DNA from 2 places in the Ornithinibacter aureus genome. Region 1 is predicted to be linked to the other one. Evidence: riboswitches for the same ligand, from Rfam matches in the RefSeq annotation. Region 1 holds a riboswitch; the other holds the start of a gene.
What was found. Region 1 has a riboswitch for S-adenosylmethionine ahead of C8E84_RS04520 (bifunctional o-acetylhomoserine/o-acetylserine sulfhydrylase). Riboswitches for the same ligand answer to the same signal wherever they lie in the genome.
Positions count from the first base shown of each region.

Region 1 (7,139 bases):
CCGCGAAGGAGTGGGCGGAGAAGCAGAGCATCGCCGCTATCGCCTTCGGCACGATCGCCTCGGTCGCCCTGTTCTGGTTCTACGCCTCGTCGCTGCAGTACGCCGAGCTCGCGGTCGTGACGATGGGCTGGATCGTGCTGCTCCAGGTCGGCATCGTCATCGTCGACCGGGTGCACTTCGGCACGGTGCTGGGCCCCGACAAGATCGGTGCGCTCATCATCATCCTGGTCGCGCAGGGCTACCTCGTCCTCGCCCCGAGCTCGACCTGACCCGGCACACCTGAGCCGGCGCACCCGGACCGCCACGACCGGATGCCGTCCGCCCCACCCGCGCGCTGAACCTCGCCGACCGCTACGCTCACCAGCGAGGAGGCGACGATGACGTCAGACAGCACCAGCCACGTGGGCAGCGCCCAGACCGCCGCACACATTGCCCAGGTGGAGCGTTACGCCGCGCACAACTACCACCCGTTGCCGGTGGTGCTCTCCCACGGGGAGGGTGCCTGGGTGACCGATGTCGACGGCAAGCGGTACCTCGACTGCCTCGCCGGGTACTCGGCACTGAACTTCGGCCACGGGCACCCGCGGCTGCTGGCGCGCGCCCACGACCAGCTCTCGCGGCTCACCCTCACGAGCCGGGCCTTCCACAACGACCAGCTCGGCCCGTTCTCCCAGGCCCTAGCCGAGCTGACCGGCAAGGACATGGTCCTGCCGATGAACACCGGCGCCGAGGCCGTCGAGACCGCCCTGAAGGTCAGCCGGCGCTGGGGGTACCGCGTCAAGGGGGTGCCCGAGGACCAGGCCAACATCATCGTCATGGAGGGCAACTTCCACGGCCGCACGACGACCATCATCAGCTTCTCCGACGACAAGGTCGCCCGCGACGAGTACGGGCCATACACCCCGGGCTTCCGCACGGTCACCTACGGCGACGTCGAGTCGCTGCGCCAGGCGGTCGACGAGTTCACCGTGGCGGTCCTCCTCGAGCCGATCCAGGGCGAGGGCGGCGTCGTCATCCCACCCGAGGGCTACCTGCGGGCCGTGCGCCAGATCTGCGACGAGGCCGGTGTGCTCATGCTCGCCGACGAGATCCAGTCGGGGCTCGCCCGCACCGGACGCACCTTCGCGTGTGAGCACGAGGACGTCGTTCCCGACATCTACGTGATGGGCAAGGCCCTCGGCGGTGGGCTCTACCCGGTCTCGGCCATCGCGACCAACCGCGAGATCCTCGAGGTCATCACCCCCGGGTCGCACGGCTCGACCTTCGGGGGCAACCCGCTCGCCGCCGCGATCGGCCACGAGGTCGTCACCATGCTCTCCGAGGGGGAGTTCCAGGCACGGGCCACCGAGCTCGGCAGCCTGCTCAGCGAGCTCCTCACCCCGCTCGTGCGCACGGGTCACGGAAACGGGCTGTCCGGCATCCGGGTCCGTGGGCTATGGGCCGGGCTGGACATCGAGCCCGGCGGTCCGAGTGGCCGCGAGGTCTCCGAGCGCCTCATGCGGCGCGGGGTGCTCGCCAAGGACACCCACGGGTCCACCATCCGCATCGCCCCGCCGCTGGTCATCACGGCTGACGAGGTCGGCATGCTCGTGGATGCCGTCGCGGACGCCCTCGAGCGTCCGTAGTCCTCAGTCCTGGCTGACGCAGACCTTGGCCCGCGCGGCGTTGCGGACGATCTCCTCGACGATCTCGGCGCGGCGCGGACCCGGCAGGTCGTGGGCCATGTCGGGGAACATCACCAGGCGTGAGCCCGGGATGGCCCGGGCGGTCGCGATACCACCGCTCGGCAGGACGAGCTGGTCGAGCAGGCCGTGGATGACCACGGTCGGCACGGTGATCGTGCGCAGCCCGGGGGTGCGGTCGGGGCTGGCCTGGATCGCGAGCAGCTGGCGAGCGGTGCCGAGCGGGTTGATGTCCCGGTCGATGGCCCGGCGGACCATGACGGCCATCTCGTCGGCGTCGTAGTGCGGCCCGGCGATGAGGCGGAAGCTCTCGACGCCGCGGCGCTCGGCCTCGTCCGGGTCGGTCGGGCGCGGCGTGGTCATGGTCATCGCCATGGTCGGCAGCAGCTTGGGGGCCACCGTCCCGTGCAGGCGCGAGCCCGTGTTCGACATGATCGAGCACAGGCTGAGCACGCGCGTCGGGTGGTCGATGGTCAGCTGCTGGGCGATCATCCCGCCCATGGACACACCGACCACGTGGGCGGCCTCGATGTCGAGGTGGTCGAGCAGCGCGACCGCGTCGCCGGCCATGTCGGCCAGGAGGTAGTCGGACTGGGCGTAGCGGCGGTGGGCGAAGGCCTTGAGCAGGTCTGCCCGCGTCGGTGCCGGACCTTGGGTCTTCGTTGACAGGCCGATGTCGCGGTTGTCCATCCGGATGACCCGGAAGCCGTTCTCGACGAGGCCGTCGATGATCGGGGTCGGCCACGCGACGAGCTGGGCGCCCAGCCCCATCACGAGGAGCATCGGGATGCCGTCGTCGGGGCCGTCGATCTCGAACTCGATGGTCACGTCGCCGAGCTGTGCACTGGTCATGTGGGGACCATACCCGCGGGTAGGCTGACACACGTGATCGCGCCGCTGACGTATGCCGTCGTGGGCCTGGCGGCCGTGCTGCTCGTCGTCTCGGGCTTCTACGCCGTCCGGGACCGGCTCATCGACGACCGGGTGCTGTTGCTCGCGGCCCTGCTGGAGATCGGCCTGATCGTCCAGCTCGTGCTCGGGCTCGTCGGGCTCGGGGAGGTCGAGGACTCCACGGACCGTGCGACGTTCGTGGCCTACCTGGTGTCGCTGCCCGTCATCCCGATCAGCACCGTGTTGCTGACGATCAAGGAGAAGACGGTCTGGGCCATGGGGTCCCTGGCCGTTGGCGCGTTCGCCGTCGCCGTGATGACGGCCCGCCTCCAGCAGATCTGGAACCTCAGTGCCTGAGGCGCGCTCCGCCGCTGATCGAGCCGCCGACCGCCGGGCCCTCGGTGGGCCCGGCGTCATCCTCGTCACCGTCTACGGCGTGCTCGCCCTCGCCGCCACCGGGCGCTCGATCCTTCAGATCACGACCGACTTCGGGGCGGCGCCGCTCGCCTACACGCTCTCCGCGCTCGCGGCCGCCGTCTACGTGCTCGCGACCTGGTGCCTCGCCCGGGGCGGACGGTGGGTGCGCGTCGGAGTCATCGCGTGCGCGATCGAGCTCGTCGGCGTGCTCGTCGTCGGGACGGCGTCGTTCCTCGTGCCCGACGCCTTCCCGGACAAGACCGTGTGGTCGCACTTCGGCCAGGGCTACGGCTTCGTCCCGCTCGTGCTGCCCGTGCTCGGCCTGTGGTGGTTCCGCCGGGTCGACAGCGCTGGCCCTGCCTGAGCCTCAGCCCGGCTGGTCCTGCCCGGGCCTCAGCCCACTGGCACCGGCTCCAGCAGGAGCACCGGGATGGTCCGGTCGGTGTTGGCCTGGTACTCCGCGTAGTTCGGGAAGGCCGCCACGCAGCGTGCCCACCACTGCTCCCGCTCCTCACCGGTGATCTCGCGCGCGACGGCATCCCACGAGGCGGTGCCGTCCATGAGCGTCAGGGTCGGGTTGGCCAGCAGGTTCGAGTACCACTGCGGGTGGTCGGGGGCGCCGCCCTTGCTGGCCACCGCGGCGTACACCCCGTCGTGCTCCACCCGCATGAGGGGCACCTTGCGCAGCGCGCCGGTCTTCTTGCCACGCATCGTCAGCAGGACGACGGGCAGGCCCATGATGTCGACCGAGCGGGTGTCCCCGGTGGCCTCGATGGTCTCCACCTGCTGGCGGACCCAGTCCGACGGGCTGGGGATGTAGGTGTCGGTGCTTTCGGTGCCGGTGGTCACGGTGTTGGTCGCCTCGGTGTCGTTGGTCATGGTCTGCTCAACTCACTTGTCGCTCGAGGTCTTCCACAGGTTGATGCCGGCCTCGACCGCGTGCTGGTCGATCTGCGCGAGTTCGTCGGCGGAGAAGTCCAGGTTGCCCACGGCATCCAGGCTGTCGTCGAGCTGCTCGACCGACGACGCACCGATGAGCACGGAGGTGACCCGGGGGTCGCGCAGTGCCCACGCCAGCGCCATCTGGGCGAGCGACTGCCCCCGCGTCTGCGCCATCTCGTTCAGCGCCCGCACGTGGCGCAGCGACTCCTCGGTGAGCAGTTCCGGGTCCAGCGACTTGCCCGCAGCCGCGCGAGAGCCCTCGGGGATGCCGCCCAGGTACTTGTCCGTCAGCATCCCCTGCGCGAGCGGGGAGAACGCGATGACCCCGGCCCCGACCTCGTCGGCCGCGTCGAGCAGGTCCGCCCCGGCAGAGCCGGGGGCCCGCTCGATCCAGCGGTTGAGCATCGAGTACGACGGCTGGTGGATGAGCAGCGGGGTGCCCATCTCCCGCAGGATCGCCGCGGCCTCGCGGGTGCGCTCGCCCGAGTACGACGAGATGCCGACGTACAGCGCCTTGCCAGAGCGCACGAGCGAATCCAGCGCACCCATCGTCTCCTCGAGGGGAGTCGTCTCGTCGAAGCGGTGGCTGTAGAAGATGTCGACGTAGTCCAGGCCCATGCGCCTCAGCGACTGCTCGCACGAGGCGATGACGTACTTGCGCGAGCCACCGCCCTGGCCGTAGGGGCCGGGCCACATGTCGTAGCCCGCCTTGGAGCTGATGACCAGCTCGTCGCGGTAGCGGGAGAAGTCGCGGGCGAGGATCGACCCGAAGTTGCGCTCGGCGCTGCCGTACGGCGGGCCGTAGTTGTTCGCGAGGTCAAAGTGCGTGACGCCCCGGTCGAAGGCCCGTCGCAGCGTGGCCTGCTGGCGCTCCAGCGGCACGTCGTCGCCGAAGTTGTGCCACAGCCCGAGCGAGATCGCCGGGAGGTCCAGCCCCGAACGGCCGACGCGGCGATACGGCATCCCCGCCTCGTAACGTCCGGGAGCGGCCTGGTACTCGTCTGCGTGAAGGGTCATGGAGCCATCCTGTCGCGTTCGCGAGGTGAGATGGGCGCGGGGGCCGCGTGACCGGCATCCGGATGCCGTCGTATAGTCCCGGCAGGTCATGAGTGCCAGCGACAAGCCCCGGCTCGCTGGCCGGCAACCCTCCACCCGCGGTGGGGTGCCCCGGGTGAAGACCTGGCGACCGGCGCCCGCCGGCACGCAAGCGCTCGTTCGAAAGAGGCAATGCCATGACCGACCCGTCCCAGTGGGGTTTCGAGACCACGCAGATCCACGCCGGCCAGGTGCCCGACCCCACCACCGGTGCCCGGGCCCTGCCGATCTACCAGACGACGTCCTATGTCTTCAACGACACCACGCACGCGGCGAACCTGTTCGCGCTCAAGGAGTTCGGGAACATCTACACCCGAATCATGAACCCGACGCAGGATGCCGTGGAGCAGCGGATCGCGGCGCTCGAGGGTGGCGTCGGGGCGCTCCTCGTCTCGTCGGGGCAGGCCGCGACGACGCTCGGCCTGCTCAACATCGCCGAGGCCGGTGACCACATCGTCGCCAGCTCGGCCCTGTACGGCGGCACGGTGAACCTGCTCAAGTTCACCTTCACCAAGCTCGGCATCGACGTGACCTTCGTCGAGGACCAGGCCGACCTGCAGGCCTGGCGCGACGCCGTGCGCCCCAACACCAAGGCCTTCTTCGCCGAGACGATCGCCAACCCCAAGGCCGAGGTGCTCGACATCGCCGGGGTGGCCGGGGTCGCCCACGAGGCCGGTGTGCCGCTCGTCGTCGACAACACCATCGCGACGCCCTACCTGATCCGTCCGCTGGAGTGGGGCGCCGACGTCGTCATCCACTCGGCGACGAAGTACCTCGGCGGGCACGGCACGTCGATCGCCGGCGTCATCGTCGACGGCGGAACGTTCGACTTCGCCCGGGACCCGGAGCGCTTCCCCAACTACAACACCCCCGACGAGAGCTACCACGGGCTGGTGTTCGCTCGTGACCTCGGCGTCGGTGGCGCGCTCGGCGCCAACCTCGCGTACATCCTCAAGGCCCGCGTGCAGCTGCTGCGCGACCTCGGGTCGGCGATCTCGCCGTTCAACGCCTTCCTCATCTCCCAGGGCATCGAGACGCTCAGCCTGCGCGTCGAGCGACACATCGAGAACGCCCGCGCCGTGGCGGCCCACCTGGCCGCGCACCCGCAGGTGGAGTCGGTGCGCTGGGCCTCGCTCGACGGCAGCCCGAGCAAGGCGCTGGCCGACAAGTACGCACCCAAGGGTGCCGGTGCGGTGCTCGCGTTCGAGATCGCCGGTGGCCTCGAGGCGGGGCAGCGCTTCGTCGAGGGGCTGACGCTGCACAGCCACGTCGCCAACATCGGTGACGTGCGCTCGCTCGCGATCCACCCGGCATCCACGACGCACAGCCAGGGTGGCGACGAGGACCGTCTCGCCGCAGGCGTGACGCCCGGGTTGGTGCGCCTCGCGGTCGGCCTCGAGTCGATCCAGGACATCCTGGCCGACCTGGATGCCGGGTTCGCCGCCGCCGCGACGCAGTAGCGGCTCTACTCTGCATCAGGGTGTCGAAAGACGTTGTGGTGCAGGCAGGTTCAGTGCCTGTGGATAACTTTCCGGGCTGATCGTCATGGCCACCTACCGTGGTGGCCATGACGATCATCCGGGTGGACGGGGCGCAGGTCGCCGAGCTGGGGGTGTCGCTCACCGAGGTGGGCGCCGACTTCCTGTTGATGCAGGACCCTTCGATCGAGCGCATGGTGCTAGGGCCGGGGGAGAGCGGCCCTGCCGTGGAGGAGCTGCTCGGGGGGTGGCGCCGGCAGCGGATCGCGCTCGGTAGGGCCCTCGGCTCGCTCGGGGAGGCTGCGGTGAGCGCGGGCACCGTGTACGTCGACACCGAGGCCGGGGTCAGGCGACTGTTCGGCGGTGCCCAGCCATGATCCTGGAGCCGTTGTCGGGCAGCCCGAGCGGCGTGCGTGAGCTCGCCGACCGGCTGACCGCGTCGTCACGTCGTGTCGGGGATGTGACGACGGTGCTCGCAGGGTTGAAGCGTGGCGCGACGTGGGTGAGTTCATCGGGGGAGGCGTTCGGGGCCAGGCTCGACGAGGCGCCGCCCCTGTTGGATGCCGTGGCGCGGCGACTCGGCGGCGCTGCGGTGCCGCTGCGCGAGCTCGCCGATGCCATGGAGGAGGCGCAA
Region 1 is NZ_VMSB01000001.1:940,998-948,136, reverse strand. Features, by position in the region: gene C8E84_RS04555 (hypothetical protein) at 1-269, shown strand, start outside; gene rocD (ornithine--oxo-acid transaminase) at 378-1,625, shown strand; gene C8E84_RS04545 (alpha/beta fold hydrolase) at 1,629-2,534, opposite strand; gene C8E84_RS04540 (hypothetical protein) at 2,568-2,930, shown strand; gene C8E84_RS04535 (hypothetical protein) at 2,923-3,354, shown strand; gene C8E84_RS04530 (nitroreductase family deazaflavin-dependent oxidoreductase) at 3,384-3,869, opposite strand; gene mgrA (L-glyceraldehyde 3-phosphate reductase) at 3,882-4,949, opposite strand; SAM riboswitch class IV at 5,034-5,148, shown strand; gene C8E84_RS04520 (bifunctional o-acetylhomoserine/o-acetylserine sulfhydrylase) at 5,165-6,487, shown strand; gene C8E84_RS04515 (hypothetical protein) at 6,595-6,882, shown strand; gene C8E84_RS04510 (hypothetical protein) at 6,879-7,139, shown strand, end outside.

Region 2 (7,139 bases), 100 kb from region 1:
CGACCGCGAGCTCCTCGAGACGGGCGATGGCCCGTGACGACGTTCGCACCCGTTCCAGCGGCACGATCTGCCCGTCGCGCAGCCCGAGGATCGGCTTGATCGCCAGGGCCGAACCGAGCATCGCCCCGGCCTTGCCGATCCGCCCACCGCGGCGCAGGTATTCCAGGGTGTCGACGTAGAACATGACGCTCGCTCCTGCGCACGTGGCGCGAACGGCATCCGCGACCTCCCCGGCCGATGCCCCGCCAGCGGCCAGCCGCGCCCCCGCGAGCACCGCGAATCCCATCACCATCCCGAGTGCTCGCGAGTCGATGACCGTCACCGGGATCGGCGACTCGCTCGCGGCGAGGTGGGCGCTGCCGATGGTGCTCGACATCGCCTCGGACAGGTGCACCGAGACCACCGAGTCGGCGCCGGCGGCCGCCGCCGCCTCGTAGGCGTCGATGAACGCCGCCGGGGTGGGCCGTGACGTCGTGACCGGGGTGAACGCTCGCAGGGCGGCCGCCACGGCCGCGGGGTCGATGTCGACGCCCTCGGAGTGGGTGCGCCCGCCGACGACGACGTGCAGCGGCACGACCCGGATGTCCAGACCGTCGAGCAGCGCGGACGGCAGGTAGGCCGTGGAGTCGGTGACGAGGGCGGTGCTCACCCGAGCAGGGTAGTCGTCGGTCGCCGCCCCGACAGGTCGCAGCGGCCGGATGCCGGTGGGCAGGTCACGCGTTCTTGCGTGCCGCGATCTTGGCCGCCCGCTCCTCGCGCTTCTCCACGAAGCGGGTGGCCTCAGCGTCGAGGGCGGCGACGGCCGCGGCGAGCTGGTCGCGGGCAGCCTCACCGTCGGCGTCGAGGCCCTCGAGCTCCCAGATGCCCCACTGGCGCAGCAGCGGCTGGACGATGTCGTCGTGGTGGATGCGCAGGTCGTAGATGCCGGCCATCGCCATCTGCACGGCCTTGCGCCCGAAGCCGGGGATGATCGCGCCCGGCATCTGGAAGTTCACGACCTCGTCGGTGATCGCCCGCATCGTCTGGTTGGGCGTCAGCTCGAGCGCCGCCTGGATGATGTTGCGGTAGAAGATCATGTGCAGGTTCTCGTCCTTGGCGACCCTGATCAGCAGCTTCTCCGCGATCGGCTCGTCGGTGAACTTGCCGGTGTTGCGGTGCGAGACCCGGGTGGCCAGTTCCTGGAAGGAGACGTAGGCGCAGACGTTGAGCAGCGGCTTGTCACCGGAGTCGTAACCGGTCTCCATGGTGTCCATGCGGGCCCGCTCGAGCTCGTCGGGGTCGACCCCACGCGTGACGAGCAGGTAGTCGCGGATGCAGAACGCGTGGCGGCCCTCCTCGGCGGTCCAGCGGTTCACCCAGGCCCCCCACGCGCTGTCGCGGCCGAACGCGCGCTCGATCTCGCGGTGGTAGCTCGGAAGGTTGTCCTCGGTGAGCAGGTTGACCTCGAGCGCCGTGCGGGCGATCGGCGACAGCTGGGACTGCTCCACCGACCACGGCTCACCGCCGAGCTCCTTGAAGTCGCGGCCGAGGGACCAGGGGACGTACTCGTGCGGCATCCACTCCTGGGCGGTGGCGAGGTGGCGGTTGAGGTTCTCCTCCGCCACGGGCTCGAGGGCTGCGAGCAGTCGTCCGGTGTCGAGATCGGCCATGGGTCCTCCTCGGGAGCGGCTGTGACCGGCGTCACCTCCGTGGAGTCTCACTCTGCACCGTCACGGACGCGCAGACCACCCCAGTGGCGCGGCGTTTCCCGGATAACCTCTGCCGCATGGCTGCTGGCGACTGGAAGGACATGTTCGGCGCCGCGTGCGCCGGCGACGAGGACCTCGTGCTGCACCACCTGGCCCGCGGCGTCGACGTGAACTTCTCGCACGCCGAGTACCAGTCGACCGTGCTCGTCGCCGTCATCGACCTCGGGCACGAACGGATGGCCCACCTGCTGCTCGACCACGGCGCCGACCCGACCCTGATCTCCGTGCTCGAGGGTCAGACCCCGCTGCAGGCTGCTCGGGCCCGAGGGCTGACCAGCGTCGTGGAGCGTCTCGTCGCGATGGGCGCCACCGACACCTGAGGTCTGTGCCGACGTGGGGCGAAACCTGCGCCGCGTGGGGGCGAGAACTGTTCCGACGCGGGGTGACATGGCGCCGCTCCAGCTCGAACCTGTGAGCCCGGGTACCAGTGCTGTCAGGAGTCCTTGCGCCCGACAAGGAAGTCCTTGCGCGGCGAAAGGTCTCCTGACAGCACCCCTATGCCCCTCTCTCAGCCTCGAGCAGGGTCGGGTCACCAGCCCCGCGATGGGCCACCGGAGCACCAAGTCGTCGGCCGCCGAAGCGCCGATCGCTCACCAGGGCAGCGGCGCGTCCAGCTCGCGGGTGTCATCGACCGGCGCCCAGCCCTGCTGCGTCAGCTCGTACTCGGCGCCCGGTCCGTCAGCCGCCAGCGCCGTCACGGCCGCCACCAGCCGGGCCACGTGCTCGGGGGTGCTCGCCAGGCCGGCACTGACACGAACCGCGCTGTCGTGCTCGTCCGACCCCTCCTCGAGCAGGGTGTCGACGAGGATGTGCGCGCAGAACTTGCCGGCCCGCACCCCGATGCCGTGCTCTGCCGACAGCGCCGCCGCCACGAGCTGGCTGTCGAGCCCGTCGACGGTGAACGTCACGACCGGCCCGCGGACGGTGTCCTCACCGAACAGTGAGTAGGTCTGCACCCCGTCGATGGCCCGCAGGCCGGCGCGCAGGGCCGTCGTGAGTGCAGCCTCGTGGGCGTCGATCGCGGCCCGGTGCTCGCGGATCGTCGCGCACGCAGCCGCGAGCGCCACGGCGCCGAGCACGTTCGGGCTGCCGGCCTCGTGGCGGGCAGCACCCGTCGCCCAGCGCGTCGCCTCGGCCGTGACCTGCGCGGTCGCGCCGCCACCCGCGAGGTAGGGCGCCGCGGCATCCAGCCAGTCGCTGCGCCCGGCAAGCACCCCGGTGCCGAACGGGGCGTGCAGCTTGTGCCCCGAGAAGGCGACCCAGTCGACGTCGAGCGCCGCGAGGTCGATCGGCCGGTGGGCGGCCGACTGCGCGGCGTCCAGCAGCACGCGCGCGCCGTGGCGACGGGCGATGGCCGTCAGTGACTCCACCGGCCAGAACTCGCCGGTGACGTTGCTCGCCGCCGTCAGCACGACGAGGGCCTGACGCGGTCGCCGAGCCGTGCCGGCCGGCAGGTCACGAAGGGCGCTCTCGAGCAGCACCTCGGCGTCGCGGGCGCTGCCGGGCACGGGCAGGCGCACCGTTCCTCGCTTCGGCCACGGCAGCAGCGTCGCGTGGTGCTCGGAGTTGAACACGATGACGGTGGTGTTGCGCGGCAGGGCCCGGGCCAGCAGGTTCACCGAGTCGGTGGTGCCACGGGTGAACACGACGACGTCGTCCTCACGCGCACCGACGAAGCGGGCCACCTCGTCGCGAGCCGCCTCGTAGTGGGCGCTGGTCACCCGCGAGAGCCACCCCGTGCCGCGGTGGACGCTGGAGTACGTGCGGGTGGCCGACTCCACGGCCTGAGCGACCCGCTCGAACGCAGGCGTGGATGCCGCGTGGTCCAGGTTCGCGTAGTCGACCCAGTCTCCGGACAGGGTGGGCACCAGGCCGGCGCGCACCACCGGGGGCAGGCCTGCGTGGTCGAGGCCGGCGGCGCCCCGGTGCGACGGGTGCGACGGGTGCGCGAGGCGCGCGACGGCATCCGACCCGGTGCGAGGGGCGAGCAGGTCGACGTCGGGGACGGCCCGCAGCCTGGGGCGGCGGTGGATGGAGTGGGACTGGGTGCTCGGGGCGATCGACACGATGGAGGTCTCCGTCGGGACTGTGGACCTCGGGTGACCCCGTGATCCGCGCTTGCCGGCGCCGGTTTCGACGTCGACCAGGTCGTCACCCGGAGCACCCCACCGCGGAAGGAGGGTTGCTGACCAACGAGCCGGGGCTTGTCGCTGGCACTCATGACCTACGTGGGCAAGCGTAGAAGCGGATGCCGCGCCACGGCATCCCGGGTCCACGTCGCGAGATGTGCAGCCGGGCAGGGCATCCGCCGCACGTTTCGCAGCTGAGCAGAGCCGAGGCGCAACTTCCCCCGGCAACGCCCTACTTCACCCGGGAAGCCTTGTCGGGTGAGGATCGGGATTATCGGGTCACCCGATAAACCTCCGGGGTGGGGGCGCGTCAGGCCGGAACGACGTTGACGAGCTTGGGCGCCCGCACGATCACCGTGCGGATGCCGTCCGGCGCCGCCGCCTGGACCCTCTCGCTCGCCAGCGCCAGCTCTCGCAGGGCGTCCTCGCTGATGTCGGCCGGCACCTCGATGCGGTCGCGAACCTTGCCGCGCACCTGCACGACGCAGGTGACGGTGTCCTCGACGAGCAGGGCCGGGTCGGCCACCGGGAACGCCTCGTGGACCAGCGACTCGGTGTGTCCGAGTCGGGCCCACAGCTCCTCGGCGATGTGCGGCGCGAGGGGCGCGACCATGAGGACGATCTGCTCGGCGGCCTCGCGAGGCACTCCCCCGGGCAGCTTGGTCAGGGCGTTGTTGAGTTCGATGAGCCGGGCGATGGCCGTGTTGAAGCCCAGCCCCGCGTAGTCGGCGCGCACGGCGTCGATGGTGCGGTGCAGCACCCGGTTCGTCGCATCGTCGATGGGGGTGTCGACGACGACGACCTCGCCGCTCTCCTCGTCGACGACGTTGCGCCACAGCCGCTGGAGGAAGCGCTGGCTGCCGACCACAGCCCGGGTGTCCCAGGGCTTGCTCTGCTCGAGCGGGCCCAGACCCATCTCGTAGAGGCGGAAGGTGTCGGCACCGAACGAGGCGTACATCTCGTCGGGGCTGACCATGTTCTTCAGCGACTTGCCGATCTTGCCGAACTCGCGGGTGACCGGCTCCCCGTTCCACGTGAAGGCCGGGTGACCGTCGGCGTCGACACCTTCGGTGACCTCCTTGGCCTCGACGTACTGGCCACGGCTGTCGGTGAACGCCGGGGCCTGGATGTAGCCCTGGCTGAAGTACGTGCGGAACGGCTCGTCGCTGCTGAGGTGGCCCAGGTCGTGCAGCACCTTGTGCCAGAACCGGGCGTAGAGCAGGTGCAGCACGGCGTGCTCGACACCACCGACGTACAGGTCGACACCGCCCGGGTCGCGGGTGCCAGCGGGGGCGCCGGTGACCGGCTCGGGGCGCGGGCCCATCCAGTACGCCTCGTTCTCGGGGTCGACGAGAGCGCTCTCGTTCGCCGGGTCGAGGTAGCGCAGGTAGTACCAGCACGACCCCGCCCAGTTGGGCATGGTGTTGGTCTCGCGGCGGAAGCGGCGGGTGCCGCGGCCGTCACCGAGGTCGAGGTCGACCTCCACCCAGTCCGGGACGCGCGACAGCGGCGGCTCGGGCTCGCTGCTGGCGTCCTCGGCGTCGTAGGTCTTCGGGCTGTAGTCGGGCACCTCGGGAAGCTCGACCGGCAGCATCTCGTCGGGCAGCGCGTGGGCGACACCGTCCTCGTCGAAGACGATCGGGAACGGCTCGCCCCAGTAGCGCTGGCGGCTGAACAGCCAGTCGCGCAGCTTGTAGGTGACGGTCGCTTCGCCCAGGCCCCGCTCGGCCAGGTAGGCGGTGATCTGCTCCTTGGCCTGCGCCACCCCGAGCCCGTTGAGGTCGATGTCGTCGTTGCTGCTGTTGATCGCCGGGCCGTCGCCGGTGAAGGCGGTGTTCTCGTCGTGCCCCTGCGAGGGCTGCACGGTGCGGATGATCGGCAGGTCGAACGCGGTGGCGAAGTCCCAGTCGCGCTCGTCCTGCGCGGGCACGGCCATGATGGCGCCGGTGCCGTAGCCCATGAGCACGTAGTCGGCGATGAACACCGGGATACGGGTGCCCGTCACCGGGTTGGTCGCCCAGCCACCGGTGAAGACACCGGTCTTGTCCTTGCCCTCGGACTGGCGCTCGATGTCGTTCTTGCGTGAGGCCGCGAGGCGGTAGGCCGCGACGGCCTGAGCCGGGGTGTCGGCGCCACCGGTCCACGCGGGCTTGGTTCCCTCGGGCCAGCCACCTGCGGGGACGAGCGTGTCGACGAGCGGGTGCTCGGGGGCCAGCACCATGAACGTGGCGCCGAACAGCGTGTCGGGACGGGTCGTGAAGACCTCGATCCCGGCATCCGGCATTCCTGAATCGACCAATGGGTCACCGGAGGTACGCACGATCGGGAAGGTGACCTTTGCGCCGTGGCTGCGCCCGATCCAGTTGCGCTGCATGATCTTGACCTTCTCGGGCCACTCGACCCGGTCGAGGTCGTCGGCGAGGCGATCTGTGTACGCGGTGATGCGCATCATCCACTGGCGCAGGTTGCGCTTGAACACCGGGAAGTTGCCCCGCTCGGAGCGGCCGTCGTTGGTGACCTCCTCGTTGGAGAGCACCGTGCCCAGACCGGGGCACCAGTTCACCGGCGCCTCGCTCGTGTACGCCAGGCGCGACGCGTCGAGGATGCCGGCCCGCTCCCTCGCGCTCAACGTGTCCCACGCGCGGTCCTCACCGCCGGGCAGCGGGCGGGTCCCGTCGCGGTACTCCTGCTCCAGCTCGGCGATGGGGCGGGCGCGACCCGTCCCGCCGTCGGGGCGCACGGCATCCGCGTCGTACCAGGCGTCGTAGATCTGGGTGAAGATCCACTGTGTCCAGCGGTAGTAGTCGGGGTCGATGGTCTGGATGGCGCGGCGGTCGTCGTGGCCCAGGCCCAGGCGGCGCAGCTGGCGCGCCATGATGACGATGTTGTCCTCGGTGGTCTTGCGCGGGTGCTGGCCGGTCTGCACGGCGTACTGCTCGGCCGGCAGCCCGAACGCGTCGTAGCCGAGGCAGTGCAGGACGTTCTTGCCGAGCATGCGGTTGTACCGGGCGAAGACGTCGGTGGCGATGTAACCCAGCGGGTGGCCGACGTGCAGGCCGGCGCCGCTCGGGTAGGGGAACATGTCGAGGACGAGCAGGTGCCCGCCGGAGTGGGCGGCAACGCCCTCGGGGTCTGCCCAGGGGCCGGCCGGGTTCGGGGCGTGGTAGGTGCCGCGCTGCTCCCAGCGGTCCTGCCAGGCCACCTCGATCTGCCCGGCCAGCTCGGCGGTGTAGCGGTACGGGGTCTCGCTCATCTCGTCCTC
Region 2 is NZ_VMSB01000001.1:1,042,011-1,049,149, forward strand. Features, by position in the region: gene C8E84_RS04975 (DegV family protein) at 1-649, opposite strand, end outside; gene C8E84_RS04980 (acyl-ACP desaturase) at 714-1,649, opposite strand; gene C8E84_RS04985 (ankyrin repeat domain-containing protein) at 1,766-2,068, shown strand; gene C8E84_RS04990 (aminotransferase class V-fold PLP-dependent enzyme) at 2,339-3,814, opposite strand; SAM riboswitch class IV at 3,858-3,973, opposite strand; gene leuS (leucine--tRNA ligase) at 4,188-7,130, opposite strand.
Region 2: another riboswitch for S-adenosylmethionine. It lies ahead of C8E84_RS04990 (aminotransferase class V-fold PLP-dependent enzyme); the one in region 1 lies ahead of C8E84_RS04520 (bifunctional o-acetylhomoserine/o-acetylserine sulfhydrylase).